One region of the Mycobacteroides franklinii genome, then DNA from elsewhere that is predicted to be linked to it. Evidence: predicted binding sites of a transcription regulator. Region 1 holds the regulator's gene; each other region holds the start of a gene.
What was found. The regulator LexA, encoded in region 1, represses DNA repair genes until DNA is damaged. The targets are predictions, from matches to a motif close to CGAACANNTGTTCG.
Positions count from the first base shown of each region.

Region 2: a site for LexA is predicted at 2,830-2,843, ahead of cofD (2-phospho-L-lactate transferase). Genes of this name have one in related genera too.
Region 3: a site for LexA is predicted at 2,532-2,545, ahead of BKG76_RS16830 (error-prone DNA polymerase). Genes of this name have one in related genera too.

Region 1 is NZ_MLIK01000027.1:3,389-10,375, reverse strand. It holds gene hflX (GTPase HflX) at 1-983, shown strand, start outside; gene BKG76_RS23105 (molybdopterin-dependent oxidoreductase) at 980-3,283, opposite strand; gene BKG76_RS23100 (acyl-CoA dehydrogenase family protein) at 3,394-4,548, shown strand; gene BKG76_RS23095 (GNAT family N-acetyltransferase) at 4,555-5,100, shown strand; gene lexA (transcriptional repressor LexA) at 5,097-5,771, opposite strand; gene BKG76_RS23085 (LysM peptidoglycan-binding domain-containing protein) at 6,001-6,504, shown strand; gene nrdR (transcriptional regulator NrdR) at 6,635-6,987, shown strand, end outside.
Region 2 is NZ_MLIK01000019.1:2,034,803-2,041,789, forward strand. It holds gene BKG76_RS17350 (NUDIX hydrolase) at 1-297, opposite strand, end outside; gene BKG76_RS17355 (coenzyme F420-0:L-glutamate ligase) at 306-1,682, opposite strand; gene cofD (2-phospho-L-lactate transferase) at 1,679-2,647, opposite strand; gene BKG76_RS17365 (WhiB family transcriptional regulator) at 3,037-3,291, shown strand; gene BKG76_RS17370 (metallopeptidase family protein) at 3,315-3,815, opposite strand; gene BKG76_RS17375 (DUF3499 domain-containing protein) at 3,946-4,356, shown strand; gene BKG76_RS17380 (phosphomannomutase/phosphoglucomutase) at 4,564-5,964, shown strand; gene BKG76_RS17385 (TobH protein) at 5,964-6,987, shown strand, end outside.
Region 3 is NZ_MLIK01000019.1:1,891,139-1,898,125, forward strand. It holds gene BKG76_RS16815 (nucleotidyltransferase domain-containing protein) at 1-692, opposite strand, end outside; gene BKG76_RS16820 (TetR family transcriptional regulator) at 689-1,261, opposite strand; gene BKG76_RS16825 (alcohol dehydrogenase catalytic domain-containing protein) at 1,363-2,388, opposite strand; gene BKG76_RS16830 (error-prone DNA polymerase) at 2,559-5,837, shown strand; gene BKG76_RS16835 (tRNA (cytidine(34)-2'-O)-methyltransferase) at 5,834-6,295, opposite strand; gene BKG76_RS16840 (YybH family protein) at 6,655-6,987, opposite strand, start outside.

The DNA of each region.
Region 1 (6,987 bases):
TCATCGACCGGACCGCGTTGATCCTGGACATCTTCGCCCAACACGCCACCAGCCGCGAGGGCAAGGCTCAGGTGGCGTTGGCGCAGATGGAGTACATGCTGCCCCGGCTGCGCGGCTGGGGTGAATCGATGTCCCGGCAGGCGGGCGGACGGGCAGGTGGGGCCGGCGGCGGTGTGGGTACCCGCGGCCCCGGTGAGACGAAGATCGAGACCGACCGGCGCCGGATTCGCGAGCGAATGTCGAAGCTGCGGCGCGAGATCCGCGAGATGAAGACGGTGCGTGACACCAAGCGCAGCCGCCGGCTGGAAAGCGACACCCCGTCGGTCGCGATCGTCGGGTACACCAACGCCGGAAAGTCGAGCCTGCTGAACGCGATCACCGGAGCCGGGGTGCTGGTGCAGGACGCGCTTTTCGCCACCCTGGAGCCGACGACGCGACGCGGAACCTTCGACGACGGGCGCGAATTCGTCATCACGGACACTGTTGGCTTTGTGCGACACCTGCCCACCCAGCTGGTGGAGGCGTTCCGGTCGACCTTGGAAGAGGTGGCCGACGCGGACCTGCTGGTGCACGTGGTGGACGGCGCCGATCTGGCGCCGCTGGCACAGATCGAGGCGGTACGCGCGGTGATCGGCGAGGTTGTCGCGGACCACGATGCCTCGGCGGCGCCGGAGCTGTTGGTGATCAATAAGATCGACGCGGCGGGCGATCTGGCGTTGGCGCAGCTGCGTCGCGCGTTGCCCAAGGCGTTGTTCGTGTCGGCGCACACCGGAGACGGTGTCGCCGCGCTGCGTGAGGCCATCGCCGATGCGGTGCCGCGCGGAGATGTGCCCGTCGATGTGGTGATCCCGTACGAGCGTGGCGATTTGGTGGCCCGAATTCATACCGAGGGCCAAGTGCAATCCACCGAGCACCTGGCGGATGGCACACGGGTCGTTGGCCGGGTGCCGCACGCGCTGGCGGCTGTCCTCCTGGGCCGTTAGTAAGGGCTTTGGTCGCGCGGGACGAACCGCGGCGGGACGTGTGCCCGCACCGGCGGCGGCGTTCCCTCGAAGCGCTCGATTTGCACCAGCACGTGTTGGCCGGTGCAGCCCTGCGCCAACGACGAGGTTCCCGAGTCATCGGTCAGCACATTCGGATTGCCATGCGCGCAGGGCGAATCCGGGTCGGCGGGATCGATGGGGTCGAACCAGGCCCCCGTGGACAATTGCACGACCCGGGGACGTAGGCCCTCGTCGAGAACCGCCCCGGCCAGACAAGTGCCACGGTCGTTGAATACCCGCACCACGTCACCGTCGGCGATACCGCGTGTGGCGGCGTCGTCCGGGTGGATACGTAAGGGTTCGCGTCCCTGGACCTTCGATCCCTGGCTGGTGCGGCCGAAGTCGAGCTGGCTGTGCAGCCGGGTACGCGGCTGGTTGGCGATCAGATGCAGCGGAAAGTGTTCGGCCCGTTTTCCCTTGAGCCATTCGGTGGGCTCATACCAGCGGGGGTGTCCGCCGCAGTCGGCGTATCCGAACCCGTCGATAGTCTCCGAGAAGATCTCGATACGTCCGCTGGGGGTATGTAGTGGGTGCGCGTCGGGGTTCTCGCGGAAGTCCGACAGCAGGGTCAAACCGGGATCGGTCGGCAACTCCAGGGAGCCGCTGTCCCAGAATTCGTCGAAGGACGGCACCGGGAAATTCAGGGCGGCAGCCCATTCGGCGTAGATGTGGCGCAACCACTCGGAGGCGGTGCGCCCTTCGGTGAACTGCGCGCCGAACCCGAGCCGGTCGGCCAGCGCCGAGAACGTCGTGTAATCGTCCTGGGAGTTGGCATACGGCGGTGCCACAGCTTTCATCGCCACCAGCAACGGATCATTGCGGCTGCCGGAGAAGTCGTCACGCTCCAGGCTGGTGGTGGACGGCACCACGATGTCGGCGTGTTTGGCCATCGCCGTCCACACCGGATCGTGCACCACCACGGTGTCGACGCGGGCCAGCGCACGGCGCAGCCTGGGTAGATTCTGGTGGTGGTGGAAGGGATTTCCGCCCGCCCAGTACACACATCTGATATCCGGCAAGGTCAGTGTTTGGCCGTTGTATGCCAACGTCTCGCCGGGTCGCAGCAGTAGCTCGCTGATGGCCGCCACCGGGATGAACGTCTCGACGGGGTTGGGTCCCTGCGGGAAGGTCGGCAGCGGGCAACTCACCGGGGCCAGCCCGGGCTCGTTCATCGACCCGTAGCCATGTCCGAAACCGCCTCCGGGGATGCCGATCTGACCGAGCATCGCGGCCAAGGTGAGTCCCATCCATGGCGCCTGCTCGCCGTGGCGTACCCGTTGCAGCGACCAGCTGACGGTCACCAGGGTGCGCCCGGCCGCCATGCGGCGCGCCAAGCTGCGCAGCCCGCCGGCGTCCAGACCGCTGAGGTTCTGCGCCCATTCCGGGCTCTTGGGCACGCCATCGTCGGTGCCCAGTAGGTAGCGCTCGAATCGTTCGTGACCGGTGCAATAGGTGCGCAAGAAGGTCAAGTCCGCCAGGCCCTCGGTGGCGAGCACGTGTGCCAGCGCGAGCATGACCGCGACATCGGTTCCGGGAACTGGTGCGTGCCATTCGCATTCGCCGTCGATATCGTCGCGCAGTGGACTGAACGAGACGATGCGTCCACCACGGCCGCGGAACCGGTTGAGGGCATCGCGCGCGGGGTGGGCGGTGGTTCCGCCGTGGTTGACGCCCGTGTTCTTCAGGGCGATTCCGCCGAATGACACCAGCAGATCGGTGTTCTCGACGATGACATCCCAGGACGTTGACCTCTTGAACAGTCCGTCATGGGTTCCGATCACGTGCGGCATGATGACGCCGGTCGCACCGAGGCTGTACGAGTGACGGGAAAAGGTGTACCCACCAAGGAGTTTCAGGAATCGATGAACCTGGCTCTGCGCGTGGTGAAAGCGCCCCGCGCTGGCCCAGCCGTACGATCCGCCGTAGATGGCCTCGTTGCCGTGGGTGTCGACGATGCGCCGTAGCTCAGCGGCCAGCAGTTCGGTGAGCTCATCCCAAGACACCTCCACGTACTCGTCGGAACCGCGCGCCGCGCTGGGGCCGGGACCGTCGCGTAACCAGCCGCGGCGGACCGACGGCGCCGTCACCCGAGCCCGGTGCCGGATCGAGCCGGGGATGTTGTGCAGCAGCGGGGAAGGGTCGGTGTCTGTGTCCAAGGGGGTGACGCCGATCACTTCGCCGTCACGAACCTCGGGCGTGAATGCCCCCCAGTGGGTATGTGAAAGTGCCGGCCTGGTCACCCTGATCAGCCTAGGCTTTCTGTCCGTCGAAACCAGGTAGGCGAGTACCAACCGACCAGTGGGTTGGTATACATTCTGCCGAGTACGTAAACCCAAACCGGAAGGTGATCATGGCCGGCGCCGTCAAGTTCAAACGCACCATTTTCGAACCCGAGCACGAACTGTTCCGCGAGTCGTTCAAGACCTTCCTGGAACGGCATGCCGAGCCGTACCGGGAGGAGTGGGACGAGAACAAGATCGTCGACCGCTCGCTGTGGGTCGAGGCCGGCAAGCAGGGCTTTTTGGGCACTGACATGCCCGAGGAGTTCGGCGGCGGCGGCCTTGTCGATTTCCGCTACAACGCCATCATCGGCGAAGAGATCACCAAGGCTCGTCAGTCGGGTATCGGTTTCACTTTGCACAACGATGTCGCGGGTCCGTACTTCCGGGATCTGGCCAACGACGAGCAGAAGGCCCGCTGGTTCCCGGGATTCTGTTCCGGCGAGCTGATCTCGGCAATCGCGATGACCGAGCCGGGCACCGGTAGTGACCTGCAGGGCATCAAGACCCGCGCCGTCAAGGACGGCGATCATTACATTCTCAATGGGTCCAAGACCTTCATCACCAACGGCATCAACGCCGATCTGGTCATCGTGGTCGCACAGACCGACCCCGAGAAGGGTGCGCTGGGCTTCAGCCTCATCGTCGTGGAGCGCGGCATGGAGGGCTTTGAGCGCGGCCGCAAGCTCGACAAGATGGGCCTTGACGCACAGGACACCGCCGAGCTGTCCTTCACCGATGTCCGCGTGCCCGCCGCCAACCTGCTGGGTGACGAGGGCCAGGGCTTCATCTACCTGATGCAGAACCTGCCCCAGGAGCGCATGTCGATTGCCGTCGTCGCGGCCGCCGCGATGGAAACCATGCTTGAGGCGACCATCCAGTACACGTCCGAACGTAAGGCGTTTGGCAAGCCCATCAAGAGCTTCCAGAACAGCCGCTTTGTGTTGGCCGAACTCGCCACCGATGCCACGATGATCCGGATCATGGTCGACGAGTTCATCACGCTGCTCAACAAGAAGGAATTGAGTGTTGAGCAGGCAGCGATGGCCAAGTGGTACAGCACCGAGAAGCAGGTCCACCTGATCGACCGCTGCCTGCAGCTGCACGGTGGTTACGGCTTCATGCGTGAGTACCCGGTGGCCCGGGCGTACATGGACTCCCGTATCCAGACGATCTATGGCGGAACCACCGAGATCATGAAGGAGATCATCGGGCGTTCGCTCTAGTCGCCTATGCATATTCGTGACGCCACAGCCGCTGACGCGGCCGCGTGTGCGGCGATCTATGCCCCGTATGTGACCGATACGGCTATTTCGTTTGAGGAGGTGCCGCCGTCGGATGTCGTTCTTGCCGAACGCATCCAGACGGCGGCCCACCGCCACGCCTGGCTGGTCGCCGAGGATGGCGGGGAAATTCTCGGGTATGCCTATGCGGCGCCCTGGAAGGCACGCTCGGCCTACCGATGGGCCTGTGAGGTCAGCGTGTATGTCGATGGTGCGCGACGCCAGCGCGGCGCGGGCCGCCAGCTGTACACGGCATTGCTTGACCGGCTTCGCGATCTTGGTTACCGCACGGTGCTGGCGGGTGTCGTAGTGCCCAACGCTGCGAGCGAAAAGCTGCACCTGGCAATGGGATTCGAGCAGGTCGCGCTCTACCGCAGGATTGGCTACAAGCTGGGCAGCTGGCAGGACGTTGCGTATTTCCAGCTATTTCTGCCGCCCTCGGACGGTCATGCGGATGATGATTCCGCGCCCGGGCCACCGCCCGGACAGGCCTAGATCTTCCGGATAACGGTGACAACCTTGCCGAGGATGGCGGCGTCGTTACCGGGAATCGGTTCGAACAGCGGGTTGTGCGGCATCAGCCAGACCTGACCCGCCGTCCGCTTGAATGTCTTGACGGTCGCTTCGCCGTCGATCATCGCCGCCACGATATCGCCGTTGTCGGCGACGTTCTGCTGGCGAACCACCACCCAGTCGCCATCGCAGATCGCCGCGTCGACCATCGACTCACCGACGACCTTGAGCAGGAACAACGAGCCCTCGCCGACGAGCTCACGGGGGAGTGGGAACACATCCTCGACGGCCTCCTCGGCCAGGATGGGACCACCGGCCGCGATACGCCCCAGCACGGGCACGAATGTCGGTTCCGGCAGGTCGCCCGAGCCGATGACGTCGGTGGTGACCGATGCGCCGCGGGTTTCCTCGAGTCCTCGAACATCAACGGCGCGCGGACGATTGGGATCGCGCCGCAGGAATCCCTTCTGTTCGAGGGTGCGTAGCTGATGGGCGACCGATGAGGTGGAGGTGAGCCCGACGGCGTCTCCGATTTCGCGGATGCTCGGGGGGTAGCCCCGTTCATTCACCGATGCGCGGATGACCTCCAGGATGGTCCGCTGGCGCTCGGTCAGTGAACCGGTGGCGGGTCCCTTGCTGGGTGTATCGCTCATGGGCCCGAATCTAGACCTGTCGACGACATTTATCAAACATGTGTTCGATGCGTGTCGTGCATCCTGCCTGGCAGGTCGGCTGAGCGGCGCATCTGCACTGGTCAGAGGCGCTTGTCGGTGGTGAATGCTACAAATCGATCACATGTTCGGATATCGAACACATGATCGAGTACATTCGAACATAAGAGCGAACGGGCAAACCGATCGACAGGACAGGAAGGCATTGCAGATGAGCACAAACGTTCTCGCCACGCCACGTAGTTCTCACGTCCGCGCGAACACGACGCGCGAATGCGCGCCACAAGTACGGGCGTACAGCGCGGAATATCCGCGGACTCAGCGTCGGGCACTGCCGGTGCGCACGGTCGCTTACCGCCGGCCCGCCGGGCGGCCGGTCGCGTACCGGGGTACCGGTATCCGCGTCTCGGCCGCAGTTCATGGTCGCCGCCCCGTGAGCCTGAAAGCCACCCTTGTCGTCGCGGTGGGCGCTGCGGTCGCGACGATGTGGCTGTTGATGCTCGGCCAGGTCAGCGCCGCAGGAGTCGGTGGAGCGGGTGTGCCGGATCGTGTGGCGGTCGTTCAGGTCGCGCCTGGAGAGACCCTGGCTGACGTGGCCTCGCGTGTTGCGCCGGAGGCGCCGCGCTCAGCGGTGGTTTCCAAGATTCGTGAACTCAATGAACTCGACTCGGCGACAGTGCAAGCCGGTCAGACGCTGGTTTCTCCGGTCGGCTGATCGGCGCACGGACGTGACCTTCGGGCGTGCGGGAGCACGGGTATCCTCGACACCGGTCTGGGCGCGCTGCGCGGTGCGTCAGCCCGCCCGGGCCAACGACATGGAGTTCAGAACCGGCGAAGGAGCAGTAATGCACTGTCCGTTCTGCCGTCATCCTGACTCGCGCGTTGTCGATTCCCGTGAGGCGGACGAGGGCCAGGCGATACGGCGCCGCCGATCGTGCCCGGAGTGTGGCCGTCGTTTCACCACCGTGGAGACCGCTGTGCTGGCCGTGGTGAAGCGCAGTGGCGTCACCGAGCCGTTCAGTCGCGACAAGGTCATCAAGGGTGTGCGCCGGGCCTGCCAGGGCCGCGATGTCGACGACGATGCGCTGAATCTGCTGGCCCAGCAGGTTGAGGACGCCGTCCGGGCTGCCGGATCCCCGGAAATCCCTAGCAATGAGGTGGGCCTGGCGATACTCGGCCCGCTGCGCGACCTGGACGA
Region 2 (6,987 bases), on a different contig from region 1:
GGCGGCGTCCCAGATGGTGGAGTCCTCTTCCTCGCAGTGGCCACCGAGCTGTAGCCACTTGCCCACCCGGGGGTGCAGGGTCAGTAACGCCTGCGATCCGTCGTGGTTGACCACCAGTGCCGAGGCGGTGATATGACCGGCGGCGCTGCGGCGACGGCAGGCATCGGGGTTGGCGTCGAGAAATGCCAGCACCGAGTGCCGCAGACTGTCTTGCTCGGCGTCGGGGGCCTCCCATGAGGAGAGCAGTTCGACGGTGGAAGCTCGTAGACCCGAGACCGCCTGATGTTCTTCGCTCATCTGGCTCATCACAGCTCCACCAACATCTGGCCCGGCGGCAGGGGAGTGCGCGGGTCCAGTCCTTCCTCCGGGTAACCGTAGGGATAGCCAATGGCGATGGCGCCCATGGGTTCCCATGACGCATCCAATTTCAGCTGGCGGCGCACGACGTCCCCCGCGAAAATGGTGGATCCGATCCAGCAGCTCCCCACTTCTCGTGCGGCGAGTGCGACCAACAGTGCCTGCACGGCCGCGCCGACCGCAACGGTGAACATGGTGCGCTCCGCGGCGGTTCGCCGCTCGTCCGGATAGTCGTGGGCGCCGTCTGGCACCAGGAATGGGATCACCATTTCCGGTGCGTCATAGAGGATTTGGCCGCGCGCCACCCGCTTCTCGACGGACTCCGGGCTGCGCCCGTCGGCGGCGAGGTCGGTCGCCCAGGCCTGCTTCAAGGCGTCCAACAGTGCACGGCGCATCGTGAGATCGCGCACCCATACGAATCGGACCGGATGGGTGTGATGCGGGGCGGGGGCCGTCAGGGCCTCGCCGATCGCTTCGCGTAGTAGATCGGGATCGACTGCGGTGTCGGCGAATTGCCGGATGGAGCGGCGCACGAGTACCGCCTCGCGGCGTCCCTGCGCCAGGGCCTCGTTGGTGCCCAGCCAGAACAGGTCGTCCGGCCCCGAGCGCAGCAGATCCTGGGCGGCGCTGCCGTCATCGGGCAAGGTCAGGCCACGCACCACTGCGACCGGTACATCGGTGAGCTTGCCCTTGACCAGGTCGGCGGCGGCCGAGATCTCGTCGGCGATGGCGACTTCGGTAACCTGAAGTTCGTTGCCGTGCTTATCTTTTGCACCGGCATAGCCGTAGAGGACGGGTATGCCCGCGGAGCCGATGGCCGCATCGGTCTGGCCGTTGCGCCAGGCCCGACCCATGGTGTCGGTGATGACCACCGCGACATTCACGCCCAGCCGTCGCGAGAGCGCTGCCCGGATCGCCGCCGCACTGGCGTCGGGGTCGGTGGGAAGCAGAACCAGTTCGGCGGTGTCGACGTTTGATGCGTCGATGCCCGCGGCGGCCTGCACGATGCCGATGGTGTTCTCGGTGATCAGCGTCTTGCCCTTGCGGGCCAGCACGCGTACCGACTCCGAATCGATCAGCTTGCGCCGCAGGGCGTCCCGTGCCTCGGGGTCGGCGGGTGCGGCGACGATCCGGCCCTCGGCCTTGGAAACGATCTTGCTAGTGATGACGATCACATCGCCGTCGCGCATCCACGATGCCGCCTCCGCTACGGCTGCGGCCACGTCGTCGCCCGGGCGGAATTCGGGTAGTCCCGTTACGGGTAGGATTTCGACGGGAGCCGCCGAACCATGTTCCGGTGCAGGAGAATCCGCAGGTGGGGTCATAAAGTAACTCCGGCCAGGTCTAGTCCCGCACGTACCATCGCGGCCGTTGCGTCGGGGTCGGTCATGAGCAGCGGAACCGACCGTACCTGAACTCCCGCAATGTGAGCGGCGTCACCCTCGTCGACAAGCCAGCCGTCGAGGATGCCGGTCTGTGAGCGGGCGCCGAAGTGTTCTCCCACACCTTGGGAGCTGACCTCGACACCGATCACGCGCAAACATTCGTCGGCCATTCCGCGTAGCGGCTTGCCCGACACGATCGGCGAGTACCCGATGACCGGAGCGGAGGTCGTGCGGAGCGCCCCGCGAACTCCGCCGACCGCCAGGATGGCCCCGACGCTCACCACCGGATTGGACGGCGCCAGCAAGACCACATCGGCCTCGCCGATGGCCTCGGCAACTCCCGGGCCGGACTTTGCTTCGTCGGCGCCGACAAAGGCGAAGCTGTGCGTCGGAACCTGCGCGCGGTGCTGCACCCACCACTGCTGGAAATGGATGGCGCGCTGCTCGCCGTCGGCCGGGTCGGTGATCACCACGTGGGTCTCGCAGCGGTCGTCGCTGGCGGGTAACAGCCGGACTCCGGGCTGCCATCGATTGCATAACGCTTCGGTGACCGCCGATAGCGGATAACCGGCTCGCAGCATTTGGCTGCGTATGAGGTGAGTGGCCAGGTCCCTGTCGCCGAGTGAGAACCAGTCGGGCTGGGCGCCGTAGGCGGCCAGTTCCTCCATGGCATTCCACGTCTCGTCGCGGTGCCCCCAGCCGCGATCCGGATCGACTCCGCCGCCCAGGGTGTACATGCAGGTGTCCAGGTCAGGACAGATCCTGACACCGTGCATCCAGGCGTCGTCGCCAATGTTCACGATGGCGTTAATTTGATGCTTGCTGGAATCTGATCCGAGCAAGCGCTGGACGCCGAGCAGGAAGCGCGCTCCGCCGACGCCGCCGACGAGGACGGTGACTTTCACGTTGACCGAGACTAGTGCGCCGGCAATGGCGCGACACGCCACGAGGGCGCCACGCCGTTTTTGTCGGTCGCAGATGGTATGAATTTTCGTCCTTCGCTTGACCCCGGCAGCGAACACGTGTGTAATCACACCAGTGTCATTCCTCGGGCTGAGTTTGTAAGTCGCAGGCGCAGACCGGGATTCGATCAAGTGTTCGAATGGAATGGCCGGGAAACGAAGATGTGGGCACGAAACCGGGCAATACGGGCTGTATTTGGATGCAAGAGGAACAGTGAGGAGGCGGGACGATGCTGTTCGGGCGCAATGAATTCGGCGTACACGACGAGCTGAGTTCCGGCGTTGGCACGGGTGCGACGGGCTTGCCGCCCGCACGTCCACATCTAACGTTGGTGCAGAACGATTTTGACGCGATTGCTGGTGTCACTGACGATCAGTGGCAGGAAAAGGCGCTGTGCGCACAGACCGATCCCGAGGCCTTCTTCCCTGAAAAGGGTGGGTCGACTCGTGAAGCCAAGCGCATCTGCCAGGGCTGCGAGGTCAAGGACGAGTGCCTTGAGTACGCACTGGCCAATGACGAGCGGTTCGGTATCTGGGGCGGCCTCTCCGAGCGTGAGCGTCGCCGCCTGAAGCGGGGCATCATCTAACTCCGCGTTCGACCAGGGCGGAGTCAGTCGCCCTCGTCGGTGATGGTTGGGTCGATCACCGACGGCTCCACCCCCAGGTGGGTGGCAACCTGCGCGACCAACAGATCGTGCAGCAGATCCGACAAATCTCCAGATTTCTTCGCGCGCAATTCGATCGGCTTGCGGAACAAGACAATTCGCGCCCGGGTGGTGTTGCCCCGGGTGTCGACGCCAGCAGGAATCAGCCTCGCCAGCGGTATCGGTCCGTCCGCGATCACCTCCGGCGGCCACTGCACCGAATCCGGGTCCTTGGGCTGGATGCGCGGAATCTCATCGACCGCGACGTCCAAACCCGCTAGCCGCGACTGCCAGGCCCGCTCAATCGGCTCGTAGGCCTCCAGCACCGCCATATCGAAACGCTCGGCGCGTGAGCGCCAGCCGGGAACGGTCGGCGGCAGCAGGGGCCCGCGGAAATCGCGCCCCCTGCGCGAGCCCTGCGAGCTCGATCCCCCAGAGGTCCCGCCGCGCCGTCCGTCACGTGACATACGAAAGATGGTAACGGTGTGACTCCTGTGATTGACGAATCACAACGAGCCGATCACCGGACGGTCTCGGTCGGTGCACAGCGCGTGTCTGCGGGTCGGAACGTGTTTGCGCACGCTAGCCTCAACGTTTGTGAGAGCCCCCCGTCGCTGCTGTCGACCCGGGTGCCCGAGTACCGCCGTGGCGACGTTGACGTTCGTCTACGCGGATTCGACGGCCGTGGTTGGGCCGCTGGCCACGTCCAGCGAGCCGCATTCGTGGGATCTGTGCGCGCAACACGCGAGCCGGATCACCGCGCCCCGCGGATGGGAGCTGGTCCGCTACAACGGTCCTTTACCGTCCAATCCAGAGGACGACGACCTGGTTGCCCTGGCAGACGCGGTGCGCGAGCCCGCCGGTGTCCGGGTGGCCGCGGCCGGATTCAGCGAGCCGGCGTTCGATGTCAGCAGCCCCGCGCCCAATGCCGCCCCGCGGCCCGTCCATCCGGCTCCGGTGGGGCGGCGCCGTGGACATCTGCGGGTTCTGCCTGATCCTGCCGAGTGAGGCCGGTCCGAACGAGTACTTGTCCCGGAATGAGGCTGGTTCGCGCGAATGCCGATATCGGGTAGCTCTGATTAGGCAGTTTCGGCGCGGCCTGATTACATTCTGTAGCCTCTCGCCGGACGTTCACGTTGGGCACTCGCCGACCACTAGGCTGGCCAGCGATACCTAACGTCCGGCTTTCAACAGATCAATAGGAGTGCTCTCGTCATGGCCCGGTCTGCCGACGCTGTCCACGCTGTCATCAAGGCGTACGACGTTCGTGGCCTACTGGGCGAGCAGATCGACGAGTCCTTCGTCTTCGACGTGGGTTCCTCGTTCGCACGTCTGGTCAAGGCCGAGCGAGACGACCAGTCCAGGCCACTACGGATCGTCGTGGGCCGCGATATGCGTGACTCGTCGCCCTCCCTGGCGCAGGCGTTCACGGACGGCGTCACCGCCCAGGGTGTCGACGTGGTGCAGATTGGCCTGGCATCCACCGACCAGCTGTACTTCGCGTCCGGATTGTTGGACTGCCCGGGCGCGATGTTCACCGCCAGCCACAATCCGGCCGCATACAACGGAATCAAGCTGTGCCGCGCCGGGGCCAAGCCCGTGGGCAAGGACAGCGGCCTGTCCGTCATCAGCGATGAGCTCATCGGCGGAGTGCCCGGTTACGACGGTCCCGCGGGTGCCGTCACCGAGCGCGATGTGCTCGGCGAGTATGGCGAGTTCCTGCGGTCACTGGTTCAGTTGAGCGCGGCGCGCCCGCTTCGGGTGGCGGTGGACGCCGGTAATGGCATGGCCGGGCACACGACACCCGCGGTGTTGGGTTCGATTTCGTCGATCACGGTCGCGCCGTTGTATTTCGAGTTGGACGGCAACTTCCCCAACCACGAGGCCAACCCGCTCGATCCCGAGAACCTCAGGGACCTGCAGGCCTTCGTGGGTGCCGAGAGTGCCGATATCGGTCTTGCCTTCGATGGCGACGCCGACCGTTGTTTCGTGGTCGATGAGCGCGGACGCGCCGTATCACCCTCCGCCGTAACCGCTTTGGTGGCGCGTCGGGAGTTGGAGCGGGAGATCGGCGGCACGGTCATCCATAACTTGATCACCTCGCGCGCCGTCCCGGAGCTCGTCATCGAGCATGGTGGAACCCCGGTGCGATCCCGGGTTGGCCACTCGTTCATCAAGGCGTTGATGGCCGAGACCGGCGCGATCTTCGGCGGTGAGCACTCCGCGCACTATTACTTCCGGGATTTCTGGGGCGCCGACTCCGGCATGCTGGCGGCTCTGCATGTACTGGCGGCTCTCAGCGAGCAAGATCGGCCGCTGTCGGATCTCATGTCGGACTACGAGCGCTACGCGTCCTCCGGCGAGATCAACTTCCGCGTCTCGAATGCCAAGGCCTGTGTCGACGAAGTGCTGAAGTCATTTGGCACCCAGATAGTTTCGATCGATCACCTCGACGGTGTCACCGTCGATATCGGTGCGGGAACCTGGTTCAACCTGCGCACGTCCAACACCGAGCCCCTGCTGCGGCTCAATGTCGAGGCGCGCACCGATGAGGACGTGGCCGCCGTAGTCGCGCGTGTCACCGATTTGGTGGACCACACAGAGGCTGCCACCTGATGAACGCCACCATCGATCTGGACGACGCCGAGGGTCTCTTGGCGGCGGACCGCGATGGGGCGCTGCAGGCAGCGTCGATGGCCGGATCGCAGGTGCGTGCCGTGGGCACTGCCATCGCCGAGGGCGCGCTGGAACCATTGCGGTCGGAGGATCGATCGCGCGCGGTCGTGTGGGTCTCCGGGCGCGGTACCGCCGCCACTGCGGGAGCGATTCTGGCTGGGGCGCTGGCAGATACGGTGAGCCTGCCATTCGTGACTGCCACCCGGGCGCCGGTTTGGGTGGGCCCGCTCGATGTGATGGTGATTGCCGGTGACGATGCCGGTGACCCGGCCCTCAGTGCCGCGGTATCGGTGGGTACTCGCCGGGGAGCGCGGGTGGTCATTGCCGCCCCGGATGAGGGACCTCTAGCGGATTCCGGTGCCGGCCGGGCGATTTCGCTGGCGCCTCGATTGCGCGTACCCGACACCTTCAGTCTTGCCCACAATCTTGCGGTGGGCGCCGCCGTGCTCGGCGCGCTGGACAGGGCCATCACACCCGACGTGATGACCATCGCCGACGAGATAGACGGTGAGGTGTCCCGGAACACCGTGGGACGCGAGGTTTTCACCAATGCCGCGAAAACGATCGCCGCGCGCTTGACCGGTGGCCCCGCGGTGTTGTGCGGGGATCGGTCGGTCACCGTGGCGCTGGCGGGGCACGCCGCGGCGACGCTGCTACGACTTACCCAGCGCACCGTCACCGCCTGCGGCCTGCCGCAGGCGCTGGCCGCGATGCGGGATGCCTTGTCGGGTAGGAGTTCTGGTGAGAGCTCGTTGTTTCACGATGAGTTCATCGACGGTCCGCGTAGCGATGGTCCGCCGCGAATACTGGCGCTTGCGACCGACACCGACTTCCAATCGGTTGCCGCCAGGATCGAGGGTGTCGACGAAGCCGAGTTGGTGAGCACCACGGACCTCGGCCTGGAGGCGGCCCGACCGTCGGAGCTCGCGCAGTTGCTGATGCTCTCGACCCGGTTCGAAATGG
Region 3 (6,987 bases), on a different contig from region 1:
GCTGTCAGCCCGCCGAGAATCGTGTGTACATCGGACATTCCGGCGCGATCAAGCAGGGCCTTCTCGTTGGTCACCCATTCGCCGCGTGCGGCCAGTGACGCGTGGGCATACTCCAGCGCCGCGACCGCTAACAGCCCGGCACACTGAGTTACCCGTCCGTGCGGTGCGTGATTCTTCTTCGCGTAGAGCAGGTTCAGCGCGGCGCGTGCCGACCACACATCGGGTGCCGATTCACGAAGCGCGGCAGGGTAATCCGGGCACGGCAGGATGCCGTGCAAGACCTTGTTGAGGGCAAGCTCGCCCACCACCAGGTAGCTGGGGATCCCCGCGAGGTGGAACATCAGCGGCTCGATGTGGAATTCGCCCCGCTCCGCGCGTATCAGCTGTTCCTTGGCGTGCGCCAGATCGCGATAGTGCACGTCGACGTCGCGGTCATCGATATGAAGCCACGCACCGCCGTTGAACACCCCGCCGCCCCACGCGCCGATTTCGGAGACCTCCCCTTCCCACCCGATCTGGCGCAGGTCCTCGGGGTCGAAGCCGCCGCGGTAGTAGATCGCCAGATCCCAATCGCTGTCCGGTCGATGGGTTCCCTGTGCTCGAGAACCGCCCAGTGTCACCGCTTCGACCGTGGGAAGTGCTGCCAGTTCGTCGGCGATGGAATCGAGGAACGTGGCGTCCGATGTGCTCATCGCGCCGCGACGCCTAAGAGGGCCTCGACTGTTGCGATGAGTGCGCCGCGGTGAACGGCCAGGCGTTCGGGGGAGAAGGGCTCAGACGTGGCGAGGCCGCGCAGGGCCGGCGATGCGCCGAGCCACGCGGTGGTCAGCCCGAGCGTGAGCGCCAAAATATCGGCGGGCTCCATATCGCCTGTGGGTAACCATGTCTCGGCGATGGATTGGACTTTCGCCGCGTAGGCCGCGGTTTCTGCCGGGCCGGCTACCGGCCGTTCCAGCTGTGCCCACGTGGCAAGTCTCAGGTGCTCGGGATGCTCGATGAGGTGATCGAACAGGGCGCCCGCGTAGCCGGGCAGATCGTCCGGGGTGAACGGGACCGCATCGGACATGCGCTGGATGGAATGCGCGACGACGGTATCGAACAGCGTTTCCTTATTGGTGAAGTACACGTAGAGCAGCCGTTTGTTGGCCTCGGCGGCGGCGCCGATCCGGTCGACGCGCGCACCGGCGAGCCCATGCTCGGCGAACTCGGCATATGCGGCATCGAGCAGACGCTTCTTGGTGGCTGAGGCGTCGGGCGGCATAGCTCTGAGCCTAGAGCCAAGCGGCCGCATGATTGGTCAGCGGCGCAGGTCGGGATGACGGTGAGTCCGCTGACCCCGACCTGCGCGTTGCGGGATGCAGGCTAGCCGGTTGCAAATGGAGTGAAGACTCCGCGGAAACGCACCTGCCCGGATACGAGACGGTCGTATGCCTCGGTGGCCTGATCCAAGGAGTAGGTCTGCACGATGGGCTTCACTCGCCCCTTTGCGGCGTAATCGAGCACTTCGGCAAGTCGCTGAAGGCCACCGTGCGTCGAACCGATCACCTTCTGTCGCATCATGTGAAAGGGCACACCTTCGGACGAGATCGAGAATGGGTGGTTGAAGTCCAGGCCGCTGAGAGCTACGCGACCGTCCGGTCGCAGTCCGGTCATGGCCTCCTGGGCGGCGGAGAACGCGTTTGTGGTGACCATCAGGATGTCGGCGCCACCCAGTTCGAACAGCTCTTTTCCGTTTGCGACGACATGATCTGCCCCGAGCTGCAGGGCCAGGTCTCGTTTATCGGGGGAGTGCGTGATCGCGATGGTCTCGAATCCGCTGGCCTTGGAAAGTTGGACTGCGACGTGCCCAAGACCGCCGATACCTACCACCGCCACCCGTTCATGCGGCTGCGGTGCGGCGTCCCGGAAGCTGCTCCAGGTGGTGTATCCGGCGCACATCATGGGTGCGGCCAGCTCGTAGGGGAGCCCGTCCGGCAAGAGCACGGTGCCCTCGGCCGCGAGTGCGACGTATTCGGCATGACCGCCCTGCGCGGAGAACCCTGAGGTTCGTGGGTTCGCGCAGTTCATGGCGGTTTGGCCGGTCAAGGGGCGGTTTTCCCGACAGTAGGCGCAGCGCCCGCAGGCAGATTGCACCCACGTGGCGCCCACTCTGTCTCCTAGCTGGCGGGTGTGCACGCCGGCGCCGACCTCGACAACTTCGCCGACGATTTCGTGGCCGGGGGTTTGTGGGTAGATGTCGCCGCCGAAGCCCTGGGTTGCCCAGGCATCGGTGTAGCACATGCCGGAGGCATGGACCTTGACCAGAATCTGGCCGGGTTCTGCGGTGGGGGTGGGCACCTCCTGTACCTGCCAGGGTTGGTTGGCGCCTGTCATGACAATGGCTTTCATAACGATCTCTCCTTGGCTGAGTACGTTCCGCAGGGTTGTCTGCCCCGTTGTCCTGAAGGCTAGCGAACGTATTCTCAAATATCAATAACTAGATAGTTACTTAGCTGAAAGCGGCATGTCGGAGATATCCAGCCGGGCATATCCGAACAAATGTTCGATATACTGATCGGGTGGGCTGGTCGCAGGGTCCGCCGACCTGGGCGGAAATGGAGCGGGTGCTTGACGGGCGCCTCAATAGTCACGCCCCGCCGGGTGACGGTGGGGATGGTCCGGCGTGGAGCCGCAAGCGCCCGCCCTACGAGCCGCCCACGCGGGAGCGCGGGCGGTCGGCGGTGCCTTACGCGGAGCTGCACGCGCATTCGGCGTTCAGCTTTCTCGACGGCGCCAGCCTGCCGGAGGAGATGGCGCAAGAGGCTGCGCGTCTGGATCTCAAGGCACTGGCCATTACCGATCACGACGGTTTCTACGGGGTCGTCCGCTTCGCGGAAGCCGCCAAGGAGCTCGGCCTGTCCACCGTGTTCGGTGCGGAACTATCTCTTGGGGGGCAGGGCAATACGGAGGACTCGGTACATCTACTGGTGCTGGCTCGCGGCCAGGAGGGGTATCGAAGGTTGTCGCGACAGATGGCGGCCGCGCACTTATCGGGCGGAATGCCCAAAGACCGAAAGGGTAAGCCGCGCTATGACCTTGATGCGCTCACGGAGGCGGCCGGAGGGCACTGGCACATTCTGACCGGGTGCCGCAAGGGCCATGTGCGACGAGCACTTTCCGGTGGCGGCCCCGCTGCGGCGGGCAAGGCGCTGGCCGATCTGGTCGCCCGATTCGGCGCCGATCGCGTCAGTGTCGAGCTCAGCAGACACGGCCACCCGGATGAGGATGAACGCAACGCGGAGCTCGCCGCGCTAGCCTCGGCCTTCGGGGTAGGTGTCATCGCCACCACGGCAGCGCATTTCGCCACACCGCAGAGCGGGCGCCTGGCCATGGCGATGGCTGCGGTACGGGCACGTAAGAGCCTCGATGACGCGGCGGGCTGGCTGGATCCGGTGGGCGGGGCGCATCTGCGTTCCGGGGATGAGATGGCACGGCTGTTTTCGCACTGTCCGGAGGTGGTGACGGCGGCCGCCGAGCTAGGGGAGGCGTGCGCCTTCGATCTACGGCTCATCGCTCCACAGTTGCCGCCGTTCGATGTCCCGGCCGGGCACACCGAGGACAGCTGGTTGCGGCATCTGGCTCTCGAAGGTGCCCGGCTCCGATACGGTCCCCGGGCGGGCGCGGAGAAGGCCTACGCTCAAATCGAGCGTGAGCTGGAAATCATTGCGCAGCTGAATTTTCTGGGCTATTTCCTGGTAGTGCACGACATCACCCAATTCTGCCGTCGCAGCGACATTCTGTGCCAGGGTCGCGGTTCCGCCGCCAATTCGGCGGTCTGTTATGCGCTTGGGGTCACCAACGTGGACCCGGTGGCCAATGGTTTGTTGTTCGAACGATTCCTGTCAACGGCCCGTGACGGACCGCCGGACATTGACATCGATATCGAATCGGATGAGCGGGAACAGGCCATCCAGTACGTCTACAACAAATACGGTCGCGAGTATGCGGCGCAGGTGGCCAATGTGATCACCTATCGTGGCCGAATGGCCGTGCGGGACATGGCCAAAGCCCTCGGGTTCGCACAGGGGCAGCAGGATGCCTGGAGTAAACAGCTGGGGCATTGGGGCGGCATGGCCGACGCGGCGGAGGTCGACGGCATCCCGCCGCGGGTGATCCAGCTGGCGCAGCAGATCAAGAATTTTCCCCGCCATATGGGCATCCACTCCGGCGGCATGGTCATCTGCGATCGGCCACTGGCGGACGTGGTGCCCGTCGAATGGGCGCGCATGGAGAACCGCAGTGTGCTGCAATGGGACAAAGATGATTGTGCAGCAGTGGGTTTGGTGAAGTTCGATCTGCTGGGGCTTGGCATGCTCTCGGCGCTGCACTATTGCATCGACCTGGTTCGCGAGCACAAGGGCATCGATGTGGACCTGGCCCACATCGACCTGAAGGAGCAGGCGGTCTACGAGATGCTGGCCCGCGCCGATTCGGTGGGGGTGTTTCAGGTGGAGTCGCGCGCCCAGATGGCCACGCTGCCCCGACTGAAGCCCAAGTGCTTTTATGACCTGGTGGTGGAGGTGGCGCTGATCCGGCCCGGGCCCATCCAGGGCGGCTCGGTGCATCCATACATCCGGCGGTTCAACAAGATTGACCCCGTGGTGTTCGACCACCCGTCCATGGCAGCTGCGTTGGGCAAGACGCTCGGGGTACCGCTGTTTCAGGAGCAACTGATGCAGCTGGCCGTCGATGTCGCCGGGTTCAGCCCCGCCGAATCCGATCAGCTGCGCCGGGCCATGGGTTCCAAACGGTCACCGGAACGGATGGAACGGCTGCGCGGCAGGTTTTATGAGGGCATGCGGGATCTGCATGGCATCACCGGTGAGCTGGCTGACCGGATCTACGAAAAGCTCTACGCTTTCGCCAACTTCGGGTTCCCGGAGAGTCACGCGCAGAGCTTCGCGTCGTTGGTGTTCTATTCGTCCTGGTTCAAGCTGCATCACCCGGCCGCGTTCTGCGCGGCCCTGCTGCGCGCACAGCCCATGGGCTTCTACTCGCCACAGTCCTTGGTGGCCGATGCGCGTCGGCACGGTGTCGCCGTGCACGGCCCCGATGTGAACGCCAGCCTGTCGTACGCCACGTTGGAGAAGGCGGGCCTGGAGGTGCGGATCGGCCTGGGCGCTGTCCGTCACATCGGCGGCGACCTGGCGCAGGCGATCGTCGAGGAACGAAAAGCTCATGGCGCGTTCGCTTCTCTGCTCGATCTGACTGGCCGCATCCAGCTGACCACGGCGCAGGTCGAGGCCCTGGCCACCGGGGGCGCGTTGGGCTGTTTCGGCATGTCCCGGCGTGAGGCGCTGTGGGTGGCGGGCGCGGCCGCCGCTCAGCGGCCCGACCGGTTGCCCGGTGTCGGAGTGTCCTCACGCATCCCGGAGCTTCCGGCGATGGGCGAGGTGACACAGGCTGCCGCCGACGTGTGGGCCACCGGGGTCACTCCCGACGCGTATCCCACCCAGTTCCTGCGAGAACACCTCGACGAGCTGGGTGTCGTTCCGGCCAAGGGGCTCTTGGACGTGCCCGACGGGTCGCGAGTGTTGGTGGCGGGGGCGGTTACTCATCGCCAACGGCCCGCGACAGCGGCCGGGGTGACGTTTATCAACCTCGAGGACGAGACAGGCATGGTGAATGTGGTGTGCTCGGTGGGTCTATGGGCGCGTCACCGCAAGCTGGCGGTGACCGCGCAGGCATTGATCGTCCGTGGCCAGGTGCAAAACGCCAGCGGTGCCGTTTCCGTGGTAGCCGATCAGCTGCGTCCGCTGGATCTTCGGGTCCGTGCTACCTCGCGGGACTTCCGTTAGACGCTGCCTTCGAAACCGTGCTGACGCCAGGCCTCGTACGCGACAATCGCGGCGGCATTGGACAGGTTCAGCGACCTGCGGCCGGGTAGCAGCGGGATGCGCACCTTCTCGGTGATGTGCGGGTCGGCAAGCACCTCGGGGGCCAGACCGGTGGGCTCCGGGCCGAACAACAGCACATCGCCGGGCTGATAAGCGATATCGGCATACCTGACGCTGGCATGCGCGGTGAAGGCGTACACCCGTTGCGGCCGCAGCGATTCCCAAGCAGCGGAAAGGCTTTCGTGGACTGTCACCGACGCCATGTCGTGATAGTCCAGACCTGCGCGGCGCACCTTGGCCTCCGACAGGTCGAACAGCGGGTCCACCAGATGAAGCTCGCACCCGGTGCCCGCCACCATCCGGATCGCGTTCCCGGTGTTGGGCGCGATCCGGGGTTCATGGAACAGTATCTTCCACACGACAGGCCATCCTCTCTCCATGCGCGTCCTCGGAAGAGTAGCCTGCCTCCACGATTATCTTGCTGCACCGTCCGATTGGGCAGGCCGACGGCAATACTGCCGCGTTATCTGCAGTGGTATCCGTACTTCGATGGTGCACTCGGCTACTGCAACGCGGTGTGAGGCCAAAGATGCTTGTCCGGCGGGTAATTCGATGATCGTGTCGCGCTTGCGTAGGCAGAGGACGACCTTCCTCTCAGCGGGCCGCGCCGCCCAGGGCCCGCGAACCCCGCCCACCGTAGTGTCAATTGCCTACTGATTTCCAACCTTTGCGCGCAGCCCGGCCACACCGCCGTCGGTTGGCCGGCCTGCGCGTGGGGTTATTCCGACTTGTTGAACATGTAGCGGGCGATTTTCCACGCACCGTTTTCTTTGTGGATGACAAACACCTCGCGGTTGGACTCGGCGCTTCGGGCGTCGTCGGACAGCACGGTCTGAGTGCCCTTGCTGCGAGTCAGGGCATACGCAATGTCGTCGCTCGCGACGACGAGTTCATCGATGGTGAACGTCACATTGAGGCGAATGGCATCGAAAATCTGTTCATATGCTTGGCGCAGTCCGTCCCCAGTCGCCGTGGGCTGAGCGGTCGGCAGGAAGACGCCGTCGGTGGCATAGCACGAGGCCGCCAAGGTCGCGTCGCTGTTGTTCAGTGC